Regions from separate parts of the Anaerosinus sp. genome, predicted to be linked through region 1. Evidence: riboswitches for the same ligand, from Rfam matches in the RefSeq annotation. Region 1 holds a riboswitch; the other holds the start of a gene.
What was found. A riboswitch is a leader RNA that binds a small molecule or an ion and turns the genes downstream of it on or off. The one in region 1 is predicted to bind FMN.
Positions count from the first base shown of each region.

Region 2: another riboswitch for FMN. It lies ahead of ribD (bifunctional diaminohydroxyphosphoribosylaminopyrimidine deaminase/5-amino-6-(5-phosphoribosylamino)uracil reductase RibD); the one in region 1 lies ahead of ribB (3,4-dihydroxy-2-butanone-4-phosphate synthase).

Region 1 is NZ_CBDNNH010000017.1:78,933-86,813, reverse strand. It holds gene ACWZFG_RS08135 (phenylacetate--CoA ligase family protein) at 1-549, opposite strand, end outside; gene ACWZFG_RS08130 (indolepyruvate oxidoreductase subunit beta) at 546-1,145, opposite strand; gene iorA (indolepyruvate ferredoxin oxidoreductase subunit alpha) at 1,142-2,935, opposite strand; gene ACWZFG_RS08120 (Ppx/GppA phosphatase family protein) at 3,358-4,281, opposite strand; gene ACWZFG_RS08115 (N-acetylmuramoyl-L-alanine amidase) at 4,529-5,116, shown strand; FMN riboswitch at 5,162-5,300, shown strand; gene ribB (3,4-dihydroxy-2-butanone-4-phosphate synthase) at 5,365-6,009, shown strand; gene ACWZFG_RS08105 (nitroreductase family protein) at 6,070-6,600, opposite strand; gene queF (preQ(1) synthase) at 6,635-7,129, opposite strand; gene manZ (PTS mannose transporter subunit IID) at 7,346-7,881, opposite strand, start outside.
Region 2 is NZ_CBDNNH010000004.1:69,681-77,561, forward strand. It holds gene hslO (Hsp33 family molecular chaperone HslO) at 1-505, opposite strand, end outside; gene yfcE (phosphodiesterase) at 690-1,244, opposite strand; gene ribH (6,7-dimethyl-8-ribityllumazine synthase) at 1,279-1,743, opposite strand; gene ACWZFG_RS03570 (bifunctional 3,4-dihydroxy-2-butanone-4-phosphate synthase/GTP cyclohydrolase II) at 1,736-2,956, opposite strand; gene ACWZFG_RS03575 (riboflavin synthase) at 2,970-3,617, opposite strand; gene ribD (bifunctional diaminohydroxyphosphoribosylaminopyrimidine deaminase/5-amino-6-(5-phosphoribosylamino)uracil reductase RibD) at 3,632-4,717, opposite strand; FMN riboswitch at 4,818-4,930, opposite strand; gene aroB (3-dehydroquinate synthase) at 4,994-6,100, opposite strand; gene ACWZFG_RS03590 (shikimate kinase) at 6,087-6,614, opposite strand; gene aroC (chorismate synthase) at 6,619-7,770, opposite strand; gene ACWZFG_RS03600 (type IV pilus inner membrane component PilO) at 7,819-7,881, opposite strand, start outside.

The sequences.
Region 1 (7,881 bases):
CATCTGACGTTTTGCAATCTCTTCAGCCAATAATAACGCATAAGAAGATGTTGCTGTAAGTGCAGTTGCCCCTAAATCCACCATCATTTTTAACTGTTTTTCTGTATTTCCCGGCCCCATTGGGATTGCCATTGCTCCAAGTTTTTCTGCTCCACGTTGAAACCCAATGCCTGCTGTCCATAAGCCATAGCCTGGTGTAATTTGTATGCGATCTTTTTTCGTTAATCCCGCAATTGTCATACAACGTTGCATCATCATGCCCCATGTTTCCACGTCGTTTTCTGTATACGGAATAACAATTGGATCACCTGTCGTTCCAGAAGAGGAATGAATACGTACAACCTCTTCATCTGGCACTGCTTGAATATCTAATGGATAGGCTTTTCTCAATTCTCCTTTCGTTGTAAATGGAATCTTTGCAATGTCATCAGGCGATTTGATATCTTCAAAAACTAAGCCAGTCTCTTTATATTTCGCCCGATAAAATGGACTATTTTCAATTACTCTAGCAAATACACGTTGAAATTTTTCAAATTGTTCCTGTTTCATTTTGCACACTCCCTTACGTCGTAAGAATATCCAATATCGAAAGCCTTGCGATTTAGCTCTAAAAATCTTGATGGTAAATTTTCTTCTAACGTTTTTATAATGTCCGCCTTTGTAAAGGGAAGTAACTGCGCTTTTATTGCTACACCAAGCATGATTACATTCAATACTTTTGCCGAACCTGCTTTTTTACATAATGCATTTCCATCTATAACAATCACTTTTTTTGCTTGCTGTTTTGCAAACGCAATAATCTTTTCCACTTCATATGCGCCAACACCAAGCGAAGCTGTAACAGGCATAATTGGATTCGCATTTAATAACACTGCTCCTTCATTATGCAAATAGGAAATGTTTCTTACCGCTTCCGCTGGTTCAAACCCAATGATAACTTCTGCCTGCCCTTTAGGAATTGCTGGCGAGCAGCTTTTTGGTCCAAGCCTTACATGACTGACTACTGAACCACCGCGTTGTGCCATCCCAATCGTTTCAGAGGTATGCGCTGGATAAGCTTGATTGATTGCTGTCTGCGCTATGATTTTTGATGCGAGTACCGTACCTTGCCCACCTACACCTGCTAATAAACAATTCAAATTCATGCTTCACAACCTCCAATCGCATTTACCGGACAAACCTGACTGCATAATGTACAACCATAGCATAAATTTGTATCAACAATCGCTTTACCATTACTCGTTAAAGAAATCGCCGGACAGCCAATCTCTCTAATACACTTTTTACAACCAATACATTTTTCATTTACCTTTGATTTAGGTTTAGGTTTCACAATTGCAATGCATGGTGCTTCGAACAGTACAACAGATACTTTCGGAAATGCTACCGCCTCTGTTACTGTTTCAATCGCCAATTTCAAATCTAATGGATTTGCTCTTTTTATAAATTCAACATTGCAACCACGGAGCACTTTTTCAATGTTGACTTTCTCCGTAACATCGCCCATCATCGTCTTCCCAGTTCCCGGATGTGGTTGATGCCCTGTCATCGCGGTTGTTGAATTATCCACAATAATTACGGTAATGTCCGTTCCATTGTAAACGGCATTAATAATTCCTGGAATTCCAGTATGGAAAAACGTTGAATCGCCAATGAAAGCAATATGTTTTGCACTCTTATCCGCTCTAACTAACCCCTGTGCCATCGTAATACCTGCCCCCATACAAAGACAAGTGTCTACCATATCCAGCGGTTTTGCATTGCCTAGCGTGTAACAGCCGATATCTCCTGTAAAAACAGCTCTTTGCTTTGCTCTTTTCATTGCCATTTTTACACTATAGAATGAAGCTCGATGCGGACAGCCTGCACATAATACCGGCGGACGAATTGGCAGCTCTGGCAACGGTATTTCATTACTCTGCTTTTGTTCTATGCCAAAAAATTTATGTATTGCAGATTTTACGGTTTCATAATTATTACTCCCTGCAACATTTGTATCTTGCGTTAACTTTCCGCGAATTTCTACTGGCAAATGATATTTGCCACAGATTTTTAAAAGTGCTTCTTCAATGACCGGATCAAGTTCTTCAACGACGAGCACTTCATCCACCCCATCTAAAAACTCTCTTGCTAAATTTTCTGGAAATGGATGACTCGTCGCCAGCTTTAGCACTTTTGCCTCTAGATTTTCATCTGATAAAACTTCTTTAACATAAGTAACCGATACTCCATTTGCTGCAATGCCGCGTTTTCCTTTACCTGTAATCATATTGTAATGAAGTGTTGAAAAATCTTCGCCAATCTTTCCTTCATTAGCATGAATTTTTAAATGATTTTGATAAGATAGCTTCGGGAAAATCACCCATTTCGGATCTTTTACAAAGCCTTCAATTTCACGTTTAACGACTCTTTCATCTACATCCACCGTCGAGCAAGCATGACAAACTTGTGTCGTTGGGCGAAAAATTACAGGGGTCTGATATTTTTCTGAATAATTAAATGCATCACCAATCATTTCATATGCTTCTTCTGGAGTAGAAGGATCAAAGACTGGTAAATGAGCAAACTGCGCAAAATGCCGTGTATCCTGTTCTGTTTGCGAAGAAATCGGCCCTGGGTCATCAGCAACTAAGACTACCATACCACCTTTTACCCCAATATAAGCGAGACTCATCAATGGGTCACTTGCTACATTTAAGCCAACTTGTTTCATTGTGACTAAACTTCTAGCACCTGTATAAGCAGCACCAGCCGCAACTTCAAGCGCAACTTTTTCATTAATTGACCATTCTACATATAAATTAGCTTTTGCTTTTGCAATTGTCTCCAATACTTCTGTTGAAGGTGTCCCTGGATAACCTGACACGACATTTACACCAGCACGAATCGCCCCTAATGCAATTGCTTCATTTCCCATCAATAATCTTTTTGCCATCTTTTCTATCTCCTCTACTCAAAAATACAAATAAAAAAGCATCTGTCCATATAAGGACAGATGCTTGATCTGCGTTTACCACCTTGTTTGCCGCTATAAAAAGCGACCACCTCTATTGAATGCTATCACATTCTCAGCTCATTAACGTAAGCATACGTTGTCGCTAATAAATTAAAATCGTTCACGACACCCTCAAGGGCCCACTTATTCATTCCGCTTCCTGCTAAGTTCCAGCCCCCTTAGCTCTCTGTGAGTGCGCTAATGATTTTACTCCCCTATCACCAGTTTCAATCTTTATTCATCTTTTAATACACTTAATCTAACACATCGGTTTTATATTGTCAATATTTTTTCTCTATGTTTTTACTCAAAAGACAAATGTTTGACCTGTCTACATGATCCTAAACCTAAGCTAGAATAATTTAGGTATGGTGACTTAACACTTTACTATACAAGTAACCTTCTCGAACACCAGACATACTTACCCTTAATAAGCAACTTTCATACTTTTTTAACAATGTGTTTAAAATAATCAATCCAGGCATCAACGTACGCAAACGATATGGTGCGATTCTGGAAATCACATCTAAAAGCTGCCGTGGAGCTTTTTCTCTTTCTTGCATTAACACCTCTGTAATTTGATAAACATCTTTTGATTCCAATTCATTACGCCATTGTAGATTTTGATAAAAATTCTGCTTTAATTTATTTACCGCTCTTACCGTTCCCCCCACTCCATACCCAAACTTATATTGCGCATGTGTAAAATCTTTATCATCCGTTTGCTCTAATTTTTCTAAAACAGCCCGTTCAATCTTCTCTTTTTCCTCCATTGTTGGATGTAATCCTACAATATAATCCCGATAAGCACTCAAAGACCCTATTTGTAAACTCAAAGCTTTCTGATAAATTCCTTTTTTATAGATGACCAATTCCGTACTACCGCCACCAATATCAATCAATATTCCATCTGATAATGATTGCAATCTTGATGCACCAATAAAACTTAACTTACCTTCTTCCTCTCCCGATATCACTTCTATTTTTAAATTTGTTTGTTGCTCAATTTCATCTACAGCTTCCCTACTATTTGATATATTACGAAATGCAGCTGTAGCAAAAGCATACTTATTCTGCACATTAAAATTTTCTAAAATCATTCTATATTCATTTAAAACATGACATGCTTTCTCAATTCCTTGTTTAGACATCGCTCCATTTTTTACATAAGAAGCTAAACCAGTTGCATCTTTCTTATGCAATAAAACACGAAACTTAACACTTTCAACTTTATAAATCGTCATTCGAATTGTATTTGAGCCAATATCGATAACTCCATATACCAAGGCAATCTCTCCTAACTATGACACCGCTAACTACTTTGAAGTAAAATTCGACATGAACGTAAAAATTACCTTTGACCATAATTTAAATTGTAGTATAATTGATAAATATTGCGTAGATGGGAGAATTTTATCATTGTTAAACTATAAAAAAATTTTGTTTTTTATTTTCTGCCTTTGCTTTTTTCCAATATCCAGCTTCGCAAATACACCTGAATATTCCGATTCTGAAAAGTTCTCCATTATTTCTTTGTCAGAACTTGAAATGTTAGCCTATAACGCCAAACCAGCTTTATTAAAAGCAGCGCAAGCAAAAAATCGTCCCATTAAAATTTACCTACATTGGACTGGTATGCCTTATAGCGAATTATTCGATGCTTATCATATCAATATCGACTACGACGGAACAATCTATTTATCAGGCAAAAGTTTATCTGAACTTCGTCCACATACGTATATGCGAAATAGCGGAAGTATTGGCATTACAATAAATGCCGCATATCAAGCAACACCAGAAGACATAGGGCCCGAACCGCCGACCAAAGTTCAAATTGAGAATTTAGCCAAATCAATTGCTGTTCTCGCCTATGCGTTAGATATTCCAATTGATATTGAACACGTAATGACTCATGGAGAAGCTGGCGATAACGTCGATAGAATTTTCCCACCTTATGAAAATAACGGAGTTCCTTATGGAATGTATGGGGACTTGCATTCTAAAGAAAGATGGGATTTGGCAATTTTACAAAATGATGATGAATTTGGCAGCGGAGGATCCACAATCCGAGCAAAAGCAAATCAATATCTCGTACAATTAAAATATCCAAAAAAGAAATAAATTCTTGACTTTACCCTTTCAAAGAGTATCATATAGTATTGTATGACTTATTCTCAGGGTAGGGTGAAATTCCCAATCGGCGGTAATCAATATTGAAAGTCCGCAAGCGTTTCTTTTTAGAAAGTCAGCAGAACCGGTGCGAATCCGGTACCGACAGTTAAAGTCTGGATGAAAGAGAGTAGGCAGTAATATTCTGTCTTTTTACTCACCCTTCTATAAGTCCAAATTATCATTTGGAGGAATTTTTGATGAAGGAAAATTTATTATCTCAATTCGGTACAGAAATTGAACGCGTTGAAAAAGCAATCCGCGCATTTCAACAGGGTAGCGGCGTCATCGTTGTCGATGATGAGAATCGCGAAAATGAAGGCGATTTAATTTTCGCTGCGGAAACTCTAACCAATGAGCAGATGGCACTGCAAATTCATGATTGCAGTGGCATTGTTTGCCTTTGTTTAACAGAAAGCAAAATTGCTGAACTTGGAATTCCAATGATGGTTGAACATAATACGAGTCCTTTTGGCACAGGATTTACCGAATCAATTGAAGCGGTTGTTGGTGTAACGACAGGAGTATCAGCGGCCGATCGCGTTACTACAGTCAAAGCTGCGATTGCCGATGGAGCCAAACCATCCGATTTAAATAGACCAGGACATGTGTTCCCGCTTCGTGCAAAACAAGGCGGTGTCCTTGAGCGTGACGGGCATACCGAAGCGACTGTAGATTTAGCAAGGCTTGCCGGATTGAAACCATGCGGTGTTCTTTGTGAAATAACAAACCCAGATGGAACAATGACTCGCTTACCAGGTCTTGTCGATTATGCAAAAAAACATAACTTTCCGATTGTAAGTATTCCTGATCTTATTGCATATCGCAAACAGTTTAATAAATAAACAAAACAGCTATGAAGCATCTCAATCGAGATATTTCATAGCTGTTTTTATTATCCATAATTAACGTATAAAATTTACGATGCAATTGTGTTTTAATACTTCTTGTTTATGCAGGTTCGCTTTATATCCGATTGCCAATGCACTAGAATAAATATATTCTTCCGGAATACTTAAGTCTTGTTTTAACTTACGTCCTTCTTCGCTTTTAAATAAGGATTGAATAAGCGGCAGCCAACAACAGCCTATACCCTTTCTATCCCCAGCCAGCATCATATTACCAATCGTTGCATTCGCAGCATTAATCGTGTCTGTATCATCTTTTTGACTTGATACAATAATTAATGTCGGCGCCATCGAGATACTATTTTGCATCGCCCGATTATTACTTAATTCATCTTTCCATAATTGACGAATACGATCTAAAACTTCCATTTTCTGAATAACGAGAAAATGCCAATTTTGAATTTGAATTGTATCTGACACAAATTGCCCAGCCTCTAAAATATCACATAATTCATCCCCAACAATTTGCCTTGATTCAAATTGATAAACGCTTTTTCTTGTTAATACGTTCGATAATAATTCATTCATATTCCTAACCCCACTCTATCGAAGTTTCCCTATTTTAACGATTATCTACCTTATCCATACCAACTAAATCATGTGCTTTAAAGCGTTCCCACGCCATTTCTTCGTATTTTGTTCCCGGTCTGCCATAATTACAATATGGGTCAATCGAAATTCCTCCACGCGGTAAAAATTTCCCCCAAACCTCTATATATTTAGGATCCATTTTAGCTATTAAATCCTTCATGATAATATTTACAACATCTTCATGGAATCCACCATGATTTCTAAAGCTGAATAAATATAGTTTCAAAGATTTACTTTCTACCATTTTTATTTCCGGTATATAGCTGATATAGATTGTTGCAAAATCAGGCTGCCCTGTGATCGGGCATAAACTTGTAAATTCCGGACAATTAAATTTCACCCAATATGCGTTATCTATGTGTTTATTATCAAATGTCTCCAATACTTCAGGATCGTAATTATAATTATAGGCAGTGCCTTGTTTTCCTAATAAAGTTAAATCTTTCATTTCTTCTGTTCTATCCATTTATTCATCTCCTTGGCTACCATTTACTCACTTTATTATATATTTTTTGGTTTTATCATGCAAACATTAAAACAGTAATTCTCTTATTTTTTAATTTCTTTTTACTACAACTTTTCAAATATTGTAAAAAAGAAAAAGACTATTTACTATTCACATTAGCATTAGTCTTCCTCTTTTTTGTGTGAGTATTTATATATTTTTAGAGAATGAGCCAAATTATTTTAGTATACCTAATGCAAAACCTGCGATACCAATAGCGAATAAACCAAAGATAATCCAAAGTGCATTTACTTTCTTTTTCAATAAATTCATGCACATGAATGTTAATAAAAGTGGCACTAAGCCAGGCATCAATTGATTTAAAATATCTTGTACAGTCGTAACTACAATTGTACCATCTTGCATTGCTATTTCTGATACAACGAGCGGAATATTTACTGATGTCCACTTACAAACTAATGCACCCATAACGAATAAGCCAAGAATAGAAGCGCCTTCTGTAATCTTTTGCAATTTATTACCTGCAAGATCTTTTACGATATCGGTTCCTTTTGCATATCCATACTGAATCCCATACCATCTAACACCTAAGCGAACTGCATTGAAAAGTACAAAAAATAAAATCGGGCCAAATAAACTTCCACCTAAAGCAAGTGATGCCCCCATAGCAGCTACCATTGGACGAAGTGTTCCCCAGAAAATCGGATCACCAACACCAGCAAGCGGGCCCATCATTCCTACTTTAATCCCAT
Region 2 (7,881 bases), on a different contig from region 1:
CAGCTAGTACGTCTAATTCTGGGCTAACTAAAACCCCTAATCCAACACTAGAAGGAGTTTGCTCTGATACCATTAAATATTGTGTAATATCTTCAGCAATTTCACCTGTAATTAATTCCGCACTCCCCGTAAACGGCTGCTTTAATCCCGTAAATCTTGTCACAGAGATAGTTCCTTGCCCTACACCCTCTCCTACATCAAGCTTGCCATTTTTCAATGGTAAGTTAACCTGAGGATAATCCACGTAGCCACGAACAAAACCATCGGCATTTGCATCAGCAACAATTTTACCAAGTGGTCCATCGCCTTGTATTTTTAACGTTATACATTCTTCTGTTTTTAAATTTGCTGCTAAGAGCAAAGCCCCCGTCATCGTTCTTCCTAAAGCTGCTGCTGCTAAAGGATAACACGCGTGCCTTTTGCTAGCTTCATCAACTAGTTGTGTCGTAACTGCAGCAAATATACGAATTCCATTTGCAGTAGCTTTCACTAAATGATTTTTCATTCATCCACCTCATTTATAAAGTAAATGCTGAGCCGACTTTTATCCGATGGCAAACGAGGTCTCATACCCCCGCTTCTTTAAGCGGAAGTAAAGACCTCGTAAGCCCCTGGATTACGCGTCTGATTTCAGCGGGAGTAAAACTCCTGCTGAAACAGCCTTGTTTATACCGACCCAGCAAAAAAATTTAAAAAGTAAGCTCCATCAAGGTATCTTTTGTATCGATATCTTTAATGCTTATCCTATCAGCCTCAATTATCGCAATGGTGGATTTCTTATCAGCTCGCTTTGACATAGAGGGTGAACCTGGATTTAAAAAGATTGTCTCATTTATTTTTTCCAAGACATTTGTATGAATATGTCCAGTAATAAAAAGATCTACTTTCAGGTGTTTTGCTAACGCAATTTTTTCTTTCTCACTAAACAAGTGACCATGCGTAACTAAAATCCTTTTTCCGTCAATCACAAGATAAGCATAAGGTGCTTGTAAAGGCATGTTAAGCACCATTGCATCTACCTCGGAATCACAATTGCCCTTTGCGATATGAAGTGGAATCGGACATTCATTTAAAGCTTCAACCAATGATGCTGGATTATAGTCATCTAAAATCGGATTTCGCGGGCCATGGTATAAAACATCGCCTGCATGAATGATGAAATCCGCATCAGAAAAAAAACTTTGATAAACTTTTTTCCATATTTCCACTGAACCATGTGTATCACTAATAACACCGATTTTCATGATAGATACCACCTTTCATTCCCCTGGAAATATATTACATGGATTTTAATAAATTAGCCATTTCAATCGCTGCCATAGCACCGTCATAGCCTTTATTTCCAGCCTTTGTGCCAGCACGCTCAATTGCTTGTTCAATATTTTCTGTTGTCACTACGCCAAAAATTGTTGGAACTCCGCTAGCTAAACCAACTTGAGCAACGCCTTTAGCAACTTCATTACAAACATAATCATAATGTGTAGTTGATCCACGAATCACTGCGCCTAAGCAAATAACTGCATCATATTTTTTGCTTGTCGCCATTTTTTGAGCAAGCATTGGAATTTCATAAGCACCTGGCACCCATACAACATCAATATCTGCATCATCTGCCCCATGACGCTTTAATCCATCTAATGCACCTCCCAATAGTTTGCTTGTAATAAATTCATTAAACCTTGCTACTACAATTCCTACTTTTAATCCTTCTGCTGTTAATTTACCTTCAATAATATTAGCCATTCTTTACGTCCCCCTCATAACCTTTCAACATATGTCCCATTTTTACTTTTTTTATAGATAAATATTTTTTATTAAACTTATTCGCTTTGATTTCTAATGGTACTCTCTCTACAATTTTCAATCCATAACCTTCAAGCCCAGCACGTTTTTCAGGATTATTTGTTAGCAGTCGAATGCTCGTTAGCCCTAAATCAGAAAGAATTTGCGCCCCAATTCCATAATCTCGTAAATCTGGTGCAAACCCTAATAATAAGTTTGCTTCAACTGTATCTTTTCCTTGATCTTGTAATTCGTAAGCCCGAATTTTATTTGCTAAGCCAATGCCACGTCCCTCTTGACGCATATATAATAAAACGCCTTGACCTTCTTCTTCTATTCGTTCCATAGCCCTTGCTAACTGGTCTCCACAATCACAACGTAAAGATCCAAATACATCTCCTGTTAAGCATTCAGAATGTACTCGAACCAATACATTTTCTTTATTTTCTACATCTCCCTTTATCATCGCTACATGACATTTGCCTGTTAGTCTATCTTCATATGCAGCCAATTTAAATTGACCAAATTTGGACGGGAGAGAAGTTGTAGCAACGCATTTGATAAAATTTTCTGTTGATTTGCGATATTTAATTAAATCGGCTATCGTAATAATTTTCAAGTCATGCTTTTGAGCAAACTTCAATAAATCAGGTACGCGTGCCATTTTTCCATCATCATTCATAATTTCACAAATGACTCCTGCAGGAGTAAATCCTGCTAATTTAGCAAGATCTACAGCAGCTTCAGTATGCCCTGCACGTCTCAAAACCCCGCCATCTACTGCCCTCAAAGGGAAAACATGTCCAGGACGACGTAATTTATCGGAAGTAGTTTTCGGATCTAAAATTGCCTTTACTGTATAAGCACGTTCATATGCGGATATCCCAGTTGTTGTATCATATGCATCTACTGAAACAGTAAAAGCAGTTCCATTCGCATCTGTATTATGCATTACCATTGCATCTAATTCTAATTCATCTAATCTTTTTCCATGCACAGGCATACAAATTAGCCCTCTACCATATGTAGCCATAAAATTAATCGCTTCTGGAGTAACCATTTCCGCAGCCATAAGAAGGTCGCCCTCATTTTCGCGTTCTTCATCATCAACAACAATAATCATTTTACCTAATTTTATATCTTCTATTGCCGATTCAATCGAGCTAAAACTCATTATATTCCCTCCATTAAAATCCATTTTCTCGCAAGAAATCCATAGATATACTTGTTGTTTTCTCTTCTTTTACCGATAAATTCAGCAAACGTTCTACGTATTTTCCGATAATATCATTTTCAATATTAACAATATCTCCAACAGCTTTCTTTCCTAAAGTCGTCATTTGCGCACTATGTGGAATCAGAGATACTGAAAAATACGAATCTGCCATCTCAACAACCGTTAAACTGATACCATCAATCGCTACAGACCCTTTTTCAATGATATAACGTAATAAATGGTCTGCAACTTTTATTTTTACAACAATTGCATTATCATCCTTTGTCATACTTAGAATTGTTCCAATTCCATCAATATGACCACTAACGATATGCCCCCCAAATCGATCACCTAATGCCAAAGTTCTTTCTAAATTTACAACATCACCAATCTTGAGCTGTGATAAAACAGTTCTTTTTACTGTCTCTGGCATAACATCCGCTGTAAAGTCATGTTGATGATAACGAACAACCGTAAGGCAAGTTCCATTGACTGCGATACTGTCTCCTATTTTTACATCTTCAAGCACTTTTTTTGCCGTAATTGTAAGTTGAATTGATTTAGCACCAGATTGAATTGCCTTTACGATTCCTAATTCTTCAATAAGCCCTGTAAACAATAACCTATGCCTCCTTATCTTACATAGCCGGTAATTAAAATATCTTCATCAAAGCGCTCCGTAGTAATATCATTTAACTGATAGGCATCTTTCATATAAAAAGTTCCTTTTCCGCCTACCGGAGAAGCTGCATCTGTTCCGCCAATAATTTTAGGTGCAATAAAGCAATGCACCTTATCCACTAAATGTTCAACAAAAAATGAATAATTTATTCTTGAACCACCCTCAACCAAGATACTACAAATATTTTTTTCAGCTAAAATTTTAAGTAGATCACTTAAATCAACTCGATCAGCTTTTTCCTTCGTCACAATCACTTCAATTCCTACTTGAAGTAAAGCCGCGATTTTTTCTTGAGATGCTCTTTCTGTAACCGCAAGAATAGTATGTGCACTTTTATCCGTTATAACAATAGAATCTAACGGAATTCGTGCCTTGCTATCGACAATGATGCGAACTGGATTTTTTCCCAAGTGGTCTAGTCTTGTTGTTAACGTAGGATTATCAGCTAAAACAGTCCCAATTCCAATTAAAATTCCATCATATAAATCACGTAATTGATGTACGAATTTACGTGATTTTTCATTTGTTATCCATTTTGAATCCCCAGAAACAGTTGCAATTTTTCCATCTAAGGTCATCGCCGTTTTTACGACAATAAAGGGCATTTTATGTACAATCCACTTTAGAAAAACTTCATTTAGTTTCTCTGCCTCATCGCGACATACACCCTCAACCACTTCAATTCCTGCTGCTTTTAATTCTTTTAATCCATTTCCTGCAACCAGTGGGTTCGGATCAGTCATCGCTACAATGACTTTTTTTATCCCTGCTTTTATTATCGCTTGGCAGCAAGGTGGTGTTTTCCCATAATGCGAACACGGTTCTAACGTAACATAAATATCTGCACCTTTTGCTAACTCTCCTGCTTGGTGTAGCGCATGAATTTCAGCATGCTCTGTTCCAGCTTTTCTATGCCAGCCTTGTCCCACAATTCGATTATCTTTTACAATAACGGCACCAACTAATGGATTTGGCGTTGTTCGCCCTGATGCATAGGCAGCGATTCTTAATGCTTCACGCATATAAATTTCATCCATTAAATCATCTCCCTAAAAATAAAGAGACTATTAAAAAGAGATTCATCCCTTTTAACAGCCTCAGACAGACATACCTATAGTAAATAAAAATTCCTATAAGCTAAGTCTTTTTTCATCCAGACTATACTGTCGGCCTCGGAATTTCACCGAATCTGCCAAAAGGCTCGCGGGCTTTACCGCCGGTAAGGAGTTTCACCTTCCCCAAAGACTGCTTAAATTATATATAAATAATAATTAAATTCTAACATCGTGCACCAAAATAATCAAGTAAATTTATCATAGATTCTTACTATCGGAAGATTTTACAATTTCAGATAAAACTCTTTTTACTAAGTCATCTGAAATATCATTACGAATAATTACCTGCCCAATCGAGTTCATCAATACCCACTTTACTTTACCACTCGTCACTTTTTTATCCCGACCAATAAATTCAAATAAGTTTTCAATCGTACAATCAAAAGCATATAAAGGCAACTGAAATTTTTGTATGATCTGAATGACTCTATTTAAAACCGTTTCATCAATAAGCCCTAAATAGTGACTTAATAAGGCGGCTCCATGCATTCCTATCCCAACTGCTTCACCATGATTATATTTTTTATAACCCGTATCACTTTCAACCGCATGCGCAATTGTATGCCCAAAATTCAAAATAATCCGCAGTCCAGCTTCCTTTTCATCTTTACTCACCACATCTGCCTTTATCTCACATGAACGCCGAATTATATGAGATAATGTATTTTTATCAAGTTCCAATATTTTTTGACTATTTGTATCTAAATAATCAAAAAACTTATCGTCAGCAATAATCCCATATTTAATAATTTCCGCTAATCCTGAATAAATTTCACGTTGCGGAAGTGTTTGTAATATCTCTAAATCAATCAGAACAAATTTAGGTTGATAAAAAGCACCAATCAAATTTTTACCTAACTCGTGATTAATTGCAACCTTTCCGCCTACACTTGAATCTACTTGCGCTAATAGGCTGGTTGGAATCTGTATAAACGGTACACCACGCAAATAAGTAGCAGCAATAAAGCCTGTTAAATCTCCAACCACGCCCCCGCCTAATGCGATTATCGGAGATTTTCTATCTAACCCCAATTCAATTACTTTCGTATAAATTTTTTGTGCGATATTAAATGATTTTGCCTGCTCACCTGCATGAACAACAAACAAATCGAATGCAAACCCATTTTGATTCAGGATATTTAATAGTTTATCCCCATATAAAAGTGCTACATTACTATCTGAAATTAACAAGCCTCGCTTTGAAAAAGAAAAGGATTGCATCAGTACTTCTAATTGGTCCAAAAAACCTTCACCAATATGAATATCGTAACTCTGACTACCAAGCACAACGCTAACCTCTTGCACGTAAAATCCCCCCTTTTCTCATAAAATCAATGATTTTATCTGTTACTTGTAACGGCGAAATATTGCTTGTATCAATCACACAATCCGCTTTACGATAAAATTCTATACGAGATTTTAGCAACTCCTCAATTACCTTACGTCGATCAACCGTTTCTAATAAAGGACGTGAATTTCTTCTGCTAGTTCTCTCTAAAATAGAATCAATTGAAGCAGTTAGTGAGACAACAACTCCATTTTGGCTTAGCAAATTCATATTATGTGGATTAAGAACCACACCTCCGCCAGTTGAGATAACTGCATGATGATATTTGGCAATAGTTTTGATAATTTCTGTTTCTCTTTCACGAAAATATTTTTCTCCATATTTTCGAAACATTTCCGGAATACTCATCTTATTTACAGCTTCAATCTTATTATCAGTGTCGATAAAAGAATACCCTATTCTATTAGCCAATAATCGTCCAGTACTCGTCTTTCCTGTGCCCATAAAGCCAATTAATATAACATTTTTCATCATATCACCTATTTATTCTTGCTATGTAATGATCTATTGCTGCCTTTAAGTCACAAATATTGTCTCCACCAAACTTTTCAATTAACAGTTCCGCAAGCACAATTGCCGTCATTGCTTCGCCTACTACTGAGGCTGCAGAGACTGCACAAACATCGCTTCGCTCTGTATTCGCTTTTACTTCTTCCTTAGAGTTTATATCAACCGAAGCTAATGGACGCATCAAGGTAGGGATTGGTTTCATTACAGCTTTAATTACAATAGCTTCTCCATTGCTCATGCCACCCTCAATTCCACCTGCATGATTTGTTTTTCGATAGACGTTCTTATTCGCATTATAAAACATTTCATCATGGGATTGACTTCCTGGTAAATTGGCAAATTCAAAACCTTCACCCACTTCTACCCCTTTAATTGCTTGTATAGACATTAGCGCACTCGCCAATTTTGCATCAAGTCTTCTATCCCACTGAATGTGGCTCCCCAAACCAGGAATCGTATTAAATACAACTATTTCAAAGACTCCACCTAAAGTATCGCCATTTTTCTTCGCTTGATCAATTGCATCTTTCATTTTCGCTTCAGCAATTTTATCACAACAATTTAATTCTGATTCTACTTTAGATTCTTTCAATATTGTATAATCTATATTCTTAGGATTAACTTTAACACCACCAATATTAGTAACATGAGATCTAATTTCGATTCCACAAGCTGATAGCAAACATTTGGCTATAGCTCCTACAGCAACTCTTGTCGCTGTTTCCCTAGCACTTGCTCGTTCTAAAATATCACGAATATCTTCACGATTATATTTTTGGCTGCCAATTAAATCAGCGTGACCTGGACGAGCTGCTGTCACTTTTGCTCCTGCAACGTTACCAAATACAGACATTCTTTCTTCCCAATTAGACCAATCTTTATTATTAATTCTAATTGTAATTGGATCTCCAATAGTTTCACCAAAACGAACACCTGATAAAATATCAGCTTTATCCGTTTCTATTTTCATTCTACCTCCACGACCATAGCCCTGTTGGCGCCTCGCTAAATCGGTATTAATTTTATTAATATCAATTTTAATACCCGAAGGTAATCCTTCTATAATTGTAACTAAGCATTGCCCATGAGATTCTCCTGCAGTTAAAAAACGAAACATATTATATCTCCTTTTTCATTTTATTTCTATTAAAAAACTGCGTCTAACCTAATTGGTTTTAGACGCAGATGATTTTGTTGCTTTTGCATTTTCTCCAGATGAATCCTTTGA